DNA from 2 places in the Mesorhizobium newzealandense genome. Region 1 is predicted to be linked to the other one. Evidence: predicted binding sites of a transcription regulator. Region 1 holds the regulator's gene; the other holds the start of a gene.
The links. Region 1 encodes LexA, which represses DNA repair genes until DNA is damaged. Its sites were predicted from a motif close to TGTTCNNNNTGTGTTCNG; they were not measured.
Positions count from the first base shown of each region.

Region 2: the regulator LexA is predicted to act here: its motif matches at 5,358-5,375, upstream of recA (recombinase RecA).

Region 1 is NZ_JBHUGZ010000023.1:275,811-282,980, reverse strand. Features, by position in the region: gene kynA (tryptophan 2,3-dioxygenase) at 1-705, shown strand, start outside; gene kynU (kynureninase) at 868-2,115, opposite strand; gene ACFSOZ_RS31140 (GntR family transcriptional regulator) at 2,276-3,013, shown strand; gene lexA (transcriptional repressor LexA) at 3,385-4,122, shown strand; gene ACFSOZ_RS31130 (ComEC/Rec2 family competence protein) at 4,116-6,578, opposite strand; gene gltX (glutamate--tRNA ligase) at 6,681-7,170, shown strand, end outside.
Region 2 is NZ_JBHUGZ010000007.1:352,595-359,764, reverse strand. Features, by position in the region: gene ACFSOZ_RS10555 (glutathione S-transferase family protein) at 1-283, shown strand, start outside; gene ACFSOZ_RS10550 (PhzF family phenazine biosynthesis protein) at 337-1,167, opposite strand; gene alaS (alanine--tRNA ligase) at 1,193-3,862, opposite strand; gene recA (recombinase RecA) at 4,137-5,234, opposite strand; gene ACFSOZ_RS10535 (IS1595 family transposase) at 5,437-6,318, shown strand; gene ACFSOZ_RS10530 (hypothetical protein) at 6,380-6,934, opposite strand.

The DNA.
Region 1 (7,170 bases):
ATGCTGTTCATCATCCAGCATCAGACCTCCGAGCTCTGGATGAAGCTCGCTCTGCACGAGATCGGTGCCGCGATCCGTTCCATCCGCGCCGACCGCCTCGAGCCGAGCTTCAAGATGCTGTCGCGCGTCGCCCGCATTTTCGAACAGTTGAACAACGCCTGGGACGTGCTGCGGACGATGACGCCTAGCGAATACACCGAGTTCCGCGACGCGCTCGGCCAATCCTCGGGTTTCCAATCCTGGCAATATCGCGCCATCGAGTTCATGGCCGGTAACCGCAACCTCGCCATGCTCGGCCCGCACAAGCACCGGCCGGACCTCAGCCAGAAGCTGGAGACGATCCTGGCCGAGCCGTCGCTCTACGACGAAGCGCTGCTGCTGCTGGCGCGCAACGGATTCGATATCGGCGCCGACGCCAGGCGCACCGACTGGCGTGAGACGCGCGCCGAGAATGAAGAGGTCCTGGTTGCCTGGCAGACCGTTTATCGTGACCCGCAACGCTACTGGATGTTCTACGAACTGGCCGAGAAGCTGGTCGACTTCGAGGATTATTTCCGCCGCTGGCGCTTCAACCACGTCACCACGGTCGAGCGCATCATCGGCCTCAAGCGCGGCACCGGCGGCACGTCGGGTGCGTCCTACTTGAAGAAGATGCTCGAGGTCGTCCTGTTTCCAGAGCTCTGGACGGTCCGCACCCGGCTCTGACTATTGTGCGCACTTTTACGCACCAAGGAGTAATGCGATTCAGGTCAGGCCGAGCCGAAAACGACGGTTTTCGAGAACCGGGCGGAACATTCGGGTCCGTGAGCACCAGAAGCGCAGAAAGCCGTCGTTTGCAGGCCGGCATCACCTGAATATCAACACACCTCAAGTGACTGCCGTCTTGACCGCGAACCGCGCGTCCCGCCAGGCGCCGGTGCGCAGAATGTCTTCCAGCACCTCGACCGCCTGCCAGACATCCCTGTAGCCGACATAGAGCGGCGTGAAGCCGAAGCGGATGGTCGACGGCGCGCGGAAATCGCCGATCACGCCGCGCTCGATCAAGGCCCGCATCACCTGGTAGCCATGCGGGTGGATGAACGAAACCTGGCTGCCGCGCTCATCGCCGTTGCGCGGGCTTTCGAGCTCGAGGCCATAGGCGCCGCATTTCGCTTCGACGAGCTGGATGAACAGGTCGGTCAGTGCGATGCTCTTCTTGCGCACCACCGCCATGTCGACATCGTTCCAGAGGTCCAACGCGCCCTTGAGCGCCCGCATCGACAACACCGGCTGCGTGCCGCACAGGAAGCGGCGGATGCCGGTGCCGGCCGCATAGGCCTGTTCGAAGGCGAACGGCCGCGCATGCCCCCACCAGCCGCTGAGCGGCTGATGGACATCTCCATGGTGGCGCCTTGCGGCATAGATGAAGGCCGGTGAGCCCGGGCCGCCATTGAGGTACTTGTAGGTGCAGCCAATGGCGAAATCGGCATTGGCACCGTCAAGCTCGACCGGCAGCGCTCCGGCGGTGTGGCAGAGGTCCCAGACGATCAGCGCACCGGCCTGATGGGCCCTGCGGGTCAGCGCCGCCATGTCGCGCAACTGACCGGATTTGTAGTTGACGTGGTTGACCAGGATGACGGCGACGCGTTCATCGATCAGCTCCTCAATATCAGGCGCGTCGACTCCCTCAAGCCGCAGCACGGTACCTGGTCGCGTCGAAGCAACGCCTTCGGCCATATAGAGGTCGGTTGGAAAACTGTCGCCCTCGGCGACGATGACCGACCGGTCCGGCCGCATTGTGAGTGCCGCATGCAAGACCTTGTAGATGTTGATCGAGGTTGTATCGCAGACCACCGTCTGGCCGGCTGCGGCACCAATCAGGCGTCCGAGTTGGTCGCCGAGCTCGACCGGCATGTCGAACCAGCCGGCGGTGTTCCAGGCACGGATGAGATCCTGCGCCCATTCCTGCGTCGCGGCCTTCTGGATCTCTTCGAAGACGGCGGGTGAAGCCGCGCCAAGCGAATTGCCGTCGAGGTAGATCACCCCTTCCGGCAAGACGAAACGATCGCGCATGGCACGCAGCGGATCCGCGGCATCCATCGCCGCGATTGCAGCGAGATCGAGAGTGGCATTCATGATCGACTATCCCCGCGCATGAGCGTGCTCGGATGAGCATCAGGTGAAACGGTTGGCCGATCATGGGCAGTCTCTTGGTTGCTGTCAAACATTATATATAATTTACGGAATGAAAGAATTTCATATATAATCATCGCCCAGATAGTATGGATGGACGGCGATGCTGGACGACGAGCACTTCTCGAAGACGGAAGCAGCCTACAGGCTGTTGCGTCGCGATATCCTCACGACCCGTCTGAAGCCCGGCGCGCCGCTCAAGCTCAGCGGGTTGCGCAATAGCTACGGCATTGGCTGGACCCCGTTACGCGAGGCGCTGTCGCGGTTGGAGGCCGAGCGCCTGGTGACCGCCATCAGCAATCGCGGCTTTGCCGTCGCACCAGTCTCGCGCGTCGAGCTGGAAGATCTGTCACGCGCGAGGCTGGTGGTCGAACTGCCGCTGCTCCAGGAATCGATCGAGAAAGGCGGCCGTGAATGGGAGGACGCCGTTGTCGCCGCCCATTACCGGCTGTCGCGCTGCAAGACAGCGGTCGACGACCCGTCCGACGGCGTGGTCGACGAATGGGATGAAAAACACGAGGCTTTCCACGCGGCACTGCTCGGCGCGGCAACATCCCCATGGCTGCTGACCTTCCATTCCACGATCGCGGATCAGTTGCGTCGCCATCACCGTTTTCTAGGCCTTGCACCAACCCTGCGGGCGGTCGCCGGTCTGCAGCACGGTTATGAGGAGGCCGTGACGGCGTTGCGCCAGGCTGTCGCGATCGAACATCACACCGCGCTCATGGAAGCGGCGCTCGATCGCAACATCGAGCGCGCGAAAACCCTGATGATTGCCCACATCGACTACACGTTGCATGTCTATGTCCATGCCTGCGACCGCAGCACAAACAAGCGGTAATGCAACAGGAACAAGCCAAAGCCGACTTCGTCAATTTCTCCGGCGAAGTTGGCATTTTGGCTTCGTTTCGTTCACGGCAGGCCAACCATCGGTGACGTGAACAAAGCCCTCTCGTCAAGCTTCATCTGTAACGGATGCCAAGCCCGATACAGGGTGGGCCACAAGCCATTAACCATAACATTTTCAATCGAACCAAGGCTGTGGCGGTGGCAGACAAGCGTCGAACGCCGCACGCTGCCGCGCGGCAGATGATTTCAGCCGTCTTAACAAATTCATTAAACTTTAAACGGTTGCGGAACACAACTGGAACAGATAGTGTTTGTTCTGGGTTTGTTTTTCCGATTCCGATTTCAGGTAACCTGGGGGCTGCCATGCTGACGCGCAAACAACATGAACTGCTGATGTTCATCCATGAACGCCTCAAGGAGAGCGGTATTCCGCCATCCTTCGATGAGATGAAGGAAGCGCTCGACCTTGCCTCCAAATCCGGCATCCACCGGCTGATCACGGCGCTGGAGGAGCGCGGCTTCATTCGCCGACTGCCCAACCGGGCGCGCGCGCTGGAAGTGCTGCGGCTGCCGGACTCGATCGCGCCTGGCCTCAACGCGGCAAAAAAGTTCTCACCAAGCGTCATTCAGGGCAGTCTTGGGCAAGGCGGACTTGGTCGGCAAATCAAGCCGTCGCCTTCGCGGATGCCTTCTGCCGGCAATGACGACGACGTGGTCTCCGCCGTGTCGATACCGGTGATGGGCCGCATTGCCGCCGGCGTGCCGATCGACGCCATCCAGCACCAGACGCATTCGATCTCGGTGCCGCCGGACATGATCATGGGTGGCGAGCACTACGCCCTGGAGGTCAAGGGCGATTCGATGATCGAGGCCGGCATCTTCGACGGCGACACCGTCATCATCCGTAACGCCGACACAGCGAGCCCGGGCGAGATCATCGTGGCGCTGGTGGATGAAGAGGAAGCGACGCTGAAGCGGTTCCGCCGCAAGGGCGCCTCGATTGCTCTCGAAGCCGCCAACCCGGCCTATGAAACCCGCATTTTTGGACCGGACAGGGTCAAGGTGCAAGGCAAGCTCGTGGGCCTGATCAGGCGCTACTGAGCAGGGCTTGCAACCGGCTTTTCGGGTTTGCGAAAGGGCGGCAGGCCCCTCGCCTCGCGCGAGAATTTGCGTTGCGTGTGCCAGGGCCGGTATGGCCTGTCCACCGCGAAGCTGACCGTTGCCGGCGTGGTCGCCGACTCTCGATCGAAGAAGACGGCGGCGCTGCCCTTGCGGGCCAGTTGCCGTTTGGTGATGACGAGCACCAGGGGATTGTGACAGGGGTCATAGGCCGTCGCGTCATTGATGACAATCAGGTCAGCGAAGCCGCAGGCTTTCCAGGCGTCTTTTCGATCTTCGACATGCGCGATGATCGCACCGGACGGATGCTTGGCGAGACAAACGCCTGATGCGCAGTAGAAAGGCGCTCCGGGCGGTATTCCAGCGGCATCCGCTATGTCGAATTGCCCGTCGCCGTTGTTGAACACCTCCGGCACGACGATGGTTTCGGATGTCAGAGCGCGTTTCCAGTTGTCGACCGTGAATTCGTTCGGACGTGCGCGGCTGACGGCGAGCTCGCCGCCCCCGATCGGCAACGCGACCAGCCTGGCGTCCTCCGAGATCAGCACGTCCGGTGCGCGCGTATCCGAGACGGTCAACAGGCCGGCAAGCGCGAAGGGAAGGGCTGCGAGCCGCAGCCATGTCGTCGCCATGGTTGCAATGACCAAGGCAATCGCCACCAGCAGGACAGACTGCTGCGAAATCAACCCGACGGCGTCGACCGGCGAGCGCTCGGAAATCCATCCGGACATGGCGATCATCGCCGTCAGGCCCTTGCCCATCACATAAAGAAAGGGGCCGTCGGCACCGAACGGCATCGCCAGCGCGCTGAGGACGGCGAAGGGCATGACTACCAGTGACACGATCGGCATGATGGCCAGATTGGCGAACAGGCTGAGCGGCGACACCCGCTGAAAATGCCAGATGGCAAACAGTGCAGTCGCGCCGCCGGCGATGATGGAGGTCATGGCAAGGCCACCAGCCGCCAGCAGGAATTTTTGCGTGAGAAAGCCAGGCAGCGATCGCCGTGGTGGCGGAGGTCTCGTTTTTCCCGCTCGATGATCCGACCAGCCGGCATAGGCGCCGACCAGCGCAGCCGTCGCCGCGAACGACATCTGGAAGCTCGGGCCGACCACCTCATGCGGCGACACCACAATGACGGCGATCGCCGAGATCGCCAGATTGCGCATGGTCAGCGCCGCCCGATCGAACAGCACGGCAATCAGCATCACCGCCAGCATGATGAAGCTGCGCTCCGCGGCAACGACGACGCCCGAGATGACTAGATAGGCGGCGATCGAGAAAAGTGCCGCGGCGGCCGCGTATTTCTTCACCCGCCGACGCGCGGAAAAGTCCGGAAACAGGGCGAAGGCGCCACGCAGCAAGCCCATGATTGTGCCGGCGACCAGCGCCATGTGCAGACCGGAAATGGAGATGATGTGGTAAATGCCGGTACGCCGCATCGCTTCGTTGATGTCATCGGGAATGCCGGCGCGCACGCCGACGATCAGCGCCGCGGCGATCTCGCCCTCGGCACCACCGACACTGCCCCTGATATGGTCGGCGATGGCTTCGCGGGCATTTTCTATCCCCGAGAAAAGGCGGGCCGACAGCGGCATTTCGTTGTCATCGGTGGCGGCCATCTTTGGATTGCCGAGAAAGAACCCGCTGCCGCCGATGCCGGCGAAGTAGCTGTCGAAGGAGAAGTCGTAGCTGTCCGGCCGCACCGGGCCTGTCGGCGGCAACAGCTTGGCGTAGCCGGTGATGAGGGAGCCGGCGGTCATCTCTGCCGGGATCTTTCGCGCCGAAAGCCGAACCCGCTCCGGCGCATAGCGCAATTTCGGCCGGGCGGTCGACGTCACGTCGATGGTCAGCCGAATGCGGCCGCTCTCCATCCGGTCGAGCGAGACCACCCGCCCCGTCAGTTGCGTCGAGATTTCCGAGCCCAGAATCTGCGTTCCCGCCCGCCATGTCTCGACCTTTGCGACGAGCAAGCCCAGCGCACACAACAATGCTGCCATGAAGCACAGATGGGTTTTCGGCCAGGAACGCGAGACAAGCGCACAGAGCGCCGTCAGCGCAACGACCGCGACAGGCTTTGGAAAGTCAGGCTCCGCCGCCAGCGAAAAATAGCCGATCGCCCCGATTGCCAGGCAGACCGGCACCAGCAGAAAGGCCACGCCTCGGTCGAGCTCCAGACCCGCTGCCGTGGCTAGGCTGTGGCGCAGGCGAGGCAGTGATATCGGGCCGATTTGCCGGCGCACGCGCACGATTCTGCCGACTTCGGCAACTGGAACAGCGACCGGGATATCGGCTTGCAATGGCAGGTTGCCGGTGCCCGGCACGAGCGGTGATGGCGGCGGCAACGAAGCCGGCTGCGGCGGCGCAAACAGCGACCGTTCGCTGACGCCGATAGCAGCGTCCTCGCCCTGATCCGAGCCCCGGCCTCGTCCAGCCATCGGGTCTGCCCCTTGCACCCTCGACACCCTATGCTACATGAACGCCGACCGCGCGAAAGTCCGCGCAACCGCATCCCGCTTCAGATGGTTTCCGAGAGTTCCATGTCCGACAAGGTCGTCACCCGTTTTGCCCCCTCGCCCACCGGCTACCTGCACATCGGCGGCGCGCGCACGGCGCTGTTCAACTGGCTGTATGCAAAGCACACCGATGGCACGATGCTGCTGCGCATCGAGGACACCGATCGTGAGCGTTCGACAGATTCTGCCACCGCGGCCATTCTCGATGGGCTTTCCTGGCTCGGGTTGACCTGGGACGGCGAGCCGGTGTCGCAGTTCGAGCGTGCGCCGCGCCACCGTGAGGTGGCCGAGGAGCTCGTGCGCATGGGCAAGGCCTACTACTGCTACGCGACGCCGGCCGAGTTGGAGGCGATGCGTGAGGCAGCACGGGCCAAGGGGCTGCCGCCCCGCTATGACGGCCGCTGGCGTGACCGCGACCCGTCCGAGGCGCCCGCAGGCGCCAAGGGCGCAATCCGCATCAAGGCGCCGACCGAGGGCGAGACGGTGGTGCACGACCGTGTCCAGGGCGAGGTGC
Region 2 (7,170 bases), on a different contig from region 1:
CGCCGTCGAGCGGCTGGAGAAGGACGCGCCCGACGAGATCCGGATCGCCAACGGGCTTTCGCAGGCGGGCAAAGCGCTTCAGACGCTCGCCTCGCTGAAAGCGCCGGGGCCATGGTTTTTGGGCGACCAGCTGACGCTGGCCGATCTGCATCCGGCGCCGATCATCGGCTATTTCGTCAAGGTCACCGAAGGGCAAAAGCTGCTCGCCAGGTTCCCCGAGATCCGGGCCTGGTGGGACCGGATCGCGGCCCGTCCAAGCTTTGCCGCGAGCGGTCCGGCCTGATCGGCCTGCACCTCGCCGTTCATTCCGGCCCGCCATTCATTCCGGCCCGCTGTTCATTCTGGAAGGTAGATTTCCGCCTTCATGAAGGTCCTGGCGCGGCCCTGGATCAGCACGCGATCTCCGGCCAGATCACACAGCAGATGCCCGCCGCGCTGTGAACACTGGAACGCCGACAGATGGGCCTTCCCGAGTTTTTCAGACCAGTAGGGCACCAGCGTCGCATGGATGGAGCCGGTCACCGGATCCTCGGGAATGCCTGCTCCAGGAACGAAATAGCGGGACACGAAATCATGCGCTTGACCGCGCGCGGTAATGACCAGGCCGAGCGGATGGAAGGTTCCGATCCTGAGCAGATCGGGTACGAAGGACCGGACGGACTGCTCGTCGGCGAGCTCGACGAACAGGTTCTCAAAATTGCGAAAGCCCGTAACCGGATGCGGGGATAAAATCTCCTGCAGCGCCGACATGGTTTTGCCATCGACAGGCTGCGGCGGAAAACATGGCAGATCGAGCTGGTAGGCGCCTTGCCGCTGCGAGACCCGCAATTCGCCCACGCGCGTGGCAAAGGCCATGTCATCAGCCACATTGTGTTGCGACGCCAGCACATGGGCGGTCGCCAGCGTGGCGTGACCACAGAAGTCGACTTCGTGAACCGGTGTGAACCAGCGCAAATCCCAGCCTTTGCCGTTCGGCCGCGCAAAGGCGGTTTCGGCAAGATTGTTCTCATTTGCGACGGCCTGCATCACATCGTCCGCCAGCCAGTCCTGCAAGATGAGGACGGCTGCGGGGTTGCCCTGAAAGGCGCGGTCGGCAAAAGCGTCGACCTGATACATGGTCAGCGTAGGCACATCATCCCCCAAGATGTCCGCCGGGCCGGCTGCCACGCCAGCCTCACCTCACTGGCGCCGGTTACGCCGCCTCGCTGATCGCAGCCCTGACCGCGGCGATCGCATCATTGGCTTTCGAGGCGTCGGGGCCTCCGGCCTGCGCCATGTCGGGGCGGCCACCACCGCCCTGCCCGCCTAATGCGGCGGAGGCCACGCGCACCAGATCGACGGCGCTGAAGCGGCCGACGAGGTCGTCTGTGACGGCGACCACGACGCTCGCCTTGTTGTCTTCGCCGGCGCCGACGAAGACGACGACGCCGGAGCCGAGCGAGCTCTTGCCGGCATCGGCCAGCGGCTTCAGATCCTTCGGCGAAACACCCGAGACCGCCTTGCCGAGGAAGCCGACACCCGCCACGGTCTCGTTCTCCGACGGCGCACCCGCCGCGGCACCGCCGCCCAGCGCAAGTTTCTTGCGCGCTTCGGTCAGTTCCTTCTCGAGCTTCTTGCGCTCGTCGAGCAGCGCTTCGACGCGCGCCGGCACGTCGGCCGGCGAGATCTTCAGCGTCGAAGCGACCGATTTCAGGCGCCGGTCCTGCTCGTCGAGATACTTGCGCGCGGCTTCGCCGGTCAAAGCCTCGATGCGGCGCACGCCGGCGGCGACCGCGCTGTCCGACACGACACGCACCAGACCGATATCGCCGGTCGCCCTGACATGCGTGCCACCGCAGAGCTCGACCGAATAGGGCCGGTTGGCCTTGGCACCATGCAGGCCGGTGCCCATCGACACGACGCGCACTTCATCGCCGTACTTCTCGCCAAACAGCGCCATGGCGCCCTCGTCGATGGCGTCGTCGACCGACATCAGGCGCGTGGTCACCGGGCCGTTCTGGACGACGATCTCGTTCGCCATGCGCTCGACCTCTTCGAGATCCTCCGGCGAAATGGGCTTGTTGTGCGAGATGTCGAAGCGCAGGCGCTCGGGCGCGACCAGCGAGCCTTTCTGCGCGACATGGCTACCCAGCACCTCGCGCAGCGCCTCATGGATCAGATGCGTCGCGGAATGGTTCGCGCGCAGCCTGGAGCGGCGCGCATGGTCAACCTTCAGTTCGACGGCAGCACCCGTCTTGACCGTGCCGCTGGCCACTTTGCCGATATGGACGAACAGCCCATCGGCCTTCTTCTGCGTATCGGAAATCTCGATCGAGAAGCCCTCGCCTGACATGACGCCGGTGTCGCCCATCTGGCCGCCGGACTCGGCATAGAACGGCGTCTGGTTGACGACCACGGCAACCGCGTCGCCCTTGCCGGCGCTGTCGACGGTCTTGCCGTCCCGGACCAGCGCCTGGATGAGGCCTTCCGCCTGCTCGGTCTCGTAGCCGAGGAATTCGGTGGCACCGGCCTTCTCGCGCACCGGGAACCAGACAGTTTCGGTGGCCGCGTCACCGGAGCCCGCCCAGTGTGCCCGCGCCTCGGTCTTCTGCCGTTCCATAGCATTGGTGAAGCCGGCAAGATCGACCGAGATGCTGCGCTGGCGCAATGCATCCTGCGTCAGATCGAGCGGGAAGCCGTAGGTGTCGTAGAGTTTGAAAGCCGTTTCGCCATCCAGTATGTCGCCGGCGCCCAGCGTTTCCGTCGCCTCAGCAAGCAAGCCGAGGCCACGCACCAGCGTCTTGCGGAAACGGGTTTCCTCGAGCTTCAGGGTCTCGGTGATCAACTGCTCGCCACGCACCAGTTCCGGATAGGCCTGGCCCATCTCGCGCACCAGCGCCGGCACAAGGCGCCACATCAGGGGATCGCGGGCACCGAGCAACTGCGCATGGCGCATGGCACGGCGCATGATGCGGCGCAGGACATAGCCACGGCCTTCGTTCGACGGCAGCACGCCATCGGCCACCAGGAAGGAGGACGAGCGCAGATGATCGGCAATGACGCGGAAGGACGCGACCGTCTCCTTGTCGGGACCGTGCCCGATAGCGGACGACGCCGCGTCGATCAGATGACGGAACAGATCGGTCTCGAAGACGCTTTCCACCCCCTGCAGGATGGACGCCATGCGCTCCAGGCCCATGCCGGTGTCGATCGAAGGGCGCGGCAGGTCGATGCGCTCCGCCTTCGTCACCTGTTCATACTGCATGAACACCAGGTTCCAGAATTCGAGAAAGCGGTCGCCATCCTCCTCGGGGCTGCCGGGAGGTCCGCCCCAGATGTGTTCGCCGCGGTCGATGAAGATCTCCGAACACGGTCCGCACGGTCCGGTGTCGCCCATCGCCCAGAAATTGTCTGAGGTCGCGATGCGAATGATGCGGTCATCGGAAAACCCGGCGATCTTCTTCCAGAAGCCGGCCGCCTCGTCATCCGTGTGATAGACGGTGACCAGCAGCTTGTCCTTGTTCAGCCCGAATTCCTTGGTGATCAGGTTCCAGGCAAGCTCGATGGCGCGCTCCTTGAAATAGTCGCCAAAGGAGAAATTGCCGAGCATCTCGAAAAAGGTCAGATGGCGCGCCGTGTAGCCGACATTGTCGAGGTCGTTGTGCTTGCCGCCGGCGCGAACGCTCTTCTGGGCGGTCGAGGCGCGCGAATAAGGCCGCTTCTCCAATCCGGTGAAGACGTTCTTGAACTGCACCATGCCGGCGTTGGTGAACATCAGCGTCGGATCGTTGCGCGGCACCAGCGGGCTCGACGCGACGATCTCGTGACCCTCCTTGCGGAAGTAGTCGAGAAAGGTCGACCGGATCTCGTTCACGCCACTCATGAATACTGCCTTTTCGAGAGAGCCGCCGGCAAACCGGCGGAAATGGACATGGCCTTTTAGCCGTCACATCGCACCCTGTCCAGAAACACGGAATTGGTCCAATTCGCGGCATTTGCCGGCCGTTCGAACCCGGGCTGCTTCGCCGCCAAAACGAAAAACCGCCGGCACGAGGCCGGCGGTTTGGACACGAAAACACAGAACTCAATTACATAAGCTTGAGGTAATGGAACAAGATTATGGCCGAACTCCGGCCAGCATCTTGCGCACGAAGTTGCTACATCGCGCCGGATTCCTCCTCGAAACCGTCGTCGCCGCTCTCGGCGCCGCCATTCTCGAGGAATTTCTCGGCGATCAACCCGGCATTCTGCCTGAGCGCCAGTTCGATCTCGCGCGCCGTGTCGGGATTGTCGCGCAGGAACAGTTTGGCGTTCTCGCGGCCCTGGCCGAGACGCTGCGAATTGTAGGAGAACCAGGCGCCCGACTTCTCGACCACGCCGGCCTTGACGCCGAGATCGACCAGTTCGCCGGTCTTGGACACGCCCTCGCCATACATGATGTCGAACTCGACCACCTTGAAGGGCGGCGCCAGCTTGTTCTTGACCACCTTGACGCGGGTCTGGTTGCCGACGACCTCGTCGCGGTCCTTGACCGAGCCGATGCGGCGGATGTCGAGGCGGACCGAAGCGTAGAATTTCAGCGCATTACCGCCGGTCGTGGTCTCGGGCGAACCGAACATGACGCCGATCTTCATGCGAATCTGGTTGATGAAGATGACCATGGTGTTGGAGCGCGAGATCGAGGCGGTCAGCTTGCGCAGCGCCTGGCTCATCAGGCGGGCCTGCAGGCCGGGCAGCGAATCGCCCATCTCGCCTTCGATTTCGGCGCGTGGCGTCAGCGCCGCGACCGAATCGACCACCAGCACGTCGATGGCACCGGAGCGCACCAGCGTGTCGCAGATTTCCAGCGCCTGCTCACCCGTGTCGGGCTGCGAGATCAGGAGGTTCTCCAGATCGACGCCAAGCTTGCGGGCATAGACCGGATCGAGCGCATGCTCGGCATCGACGAAGGCGCAGATGCCGCCCTTCTTCTGGGCTTCGGCCACGGTGTGCAGCGCCAGCGTCGTCTTGCCCGAGCTTTCCGGCCCGTAGATCTCGACGATGCGGCCGCGCGGCAGGCCACCGACGCCAAGCGCGATGTCGAGGCCAAGCGAGCCGGTCGGCACGGTTTCGATCTCGACGACCTGCTCGTTCGCGCCGAGCCGCATGATCGAGCCTTTGCCGAAAGCCCGCTCGATTTGCGACAGCGCCGCATCCAGAGCCTTTGATTTGTCCACCGCTTTGTCCTCTACCAGCCGCAAAGAATTCTGAGCCATGATACATCACCCCTTGGTCGTCAATGAAGGCCGGACAATCCGTAATCCCTGCCTATTTGTACCTTTTTTGTTCTCGTTTGGCAAGGGGGTTCAATTATCTGAAAAACAATCAATATCCGGATTTGTTCTTTTTTTGTCCTAGGGATTCGATCAGGGATGTATCCCCTTGAAACATGTAAAGGGTCGTGCTATATAATCAGACATGAGCACGAACACCAAACTCCCAACGATTCGCCAGTTCCTTGAACGGTTCCCGGATGACGAGACTTGCCTCGATCATTTGATGATTACCCGCTACGGGAAGCGGCACACTTGCGCCAAGTGCGGCAAGGAAGCGAACTTCCATCGCGTGAAGGCTCGTCGCTGCTACGAATGCGATTTCTGCGGCTATCAGGTCTACCCGACCGCTGGCACTCCATTCGAAGCGACGCGCACGTCCTTGCGTGACTGGTACACCGTCATGTTCCTGTTCTGCTCATCCCGCAACGGCGTGTCTGCGAAGGAAGTCCAGCGCACCATCGGCGTGACCTACAAGACCGCTTGGCGCATGTGCAATCTCATCCGCCAGTACATGGGCTATGTCGATGGTGATGCGCCGCTTGGTGGCGTGGACGGCGGCATCGTGGAAGCCGATAAGATGTTTTACGGCGGCAAGGACAAGCAGGGCGAGGACGACAAGACGGTTGTGTTCGGTGCCATCGAACGTGGCGGCGAGGTCATTACGCGCATTGTGCCGGGCCGTGGCCGTAAGCACGTCATGCCTGCCATATTCGATTGGATTAAGCCCGGTTCGCGCGTCGCGACGGATGAGGCTGGCGTGTTCAAGGAACTGTCAGAACTTGGCTACCTGCATGGCACCGTGAACCACAGTGCTGGCGAGTACGTGAATGGTCAGGTCCACACCAACAACATCGAAGCTTTCTGGTCGCACGTTAAGCGTTCGATGCGCGGGACTTACGTTTCAGTTTCTGAGAAGTGGCTGCAGACCTACCTTTGGGAGTTTGAGTTTCGGCAGAACCTGCGGAAGCATCCCCACTTGATGTTTGACCTCTTGCTGCAATCGTTCCCGCGCCCGGAACGGTAAGCGGTGGCTTGGTCGCCATCGCCGTTAGAAGCTGGTCGAAACGTTTTGTGGGATCCACAGACTATTTCCCCGCTGAGATGATCGTGTTGAATTGCCGGATGCACCTTACAAAATTCACAACGATAAGACCCAGGTTATAGAACCAGAGCCATATGATGCCCTGCATTATGGACCACGCGGCCACGTCCTTTGGCGCCATGATAACCAGAACGTACGATGCGAATATCATCGCAGCCGACCATACGAGAGTAAAGCGCAAGAGCCTAAGCATGGCCTTGAACGTCATTGTGTTTTGAATTTTCGCCAAGAATTCGTTCTGCCGAGCGCCAACGAACACGAAAAACGTGGCGATAAAGCCCGTAAACACGGTCAGAAGGTCAAATATGCCGGAATAAATCGCCAGCGAATTGATATCGCTATCGCGCGAAGCCCACGTTGCCAGAATGGTTCCGGCAACGGAAAAGACAGCCGCTTGGGCCAATGGCCTATGCGACAAGAAGGTGGCGCTCCACCTCGAAATAGAAATACCAGCAAAATCAACCATTTCCATAAAGCCGCTCGATGGTTCTAAAGTGTGCATCAAAAGTTTGTCGTAAAAATGACCGACGAACTTCAAAGTTAGCGTCCGCGACGGGGGGGTAGGTCCAATTCTCTGCTTGCCTTAATTTGCTCAGACAGCACGTCAATTGGGTCTTGTTCTTCCAAGATTTTTATCTTTAGCTTCTCAACGTGGCTTCTGTTGTTCGCCGACCATCCCAATAACCTTCTGATGCCATCGCGAGACAAGACTCCATCTTGATTACCGCGAGGCCACGAAACGCGCACCTCGACGTTAGGGCCACCAAACGTATT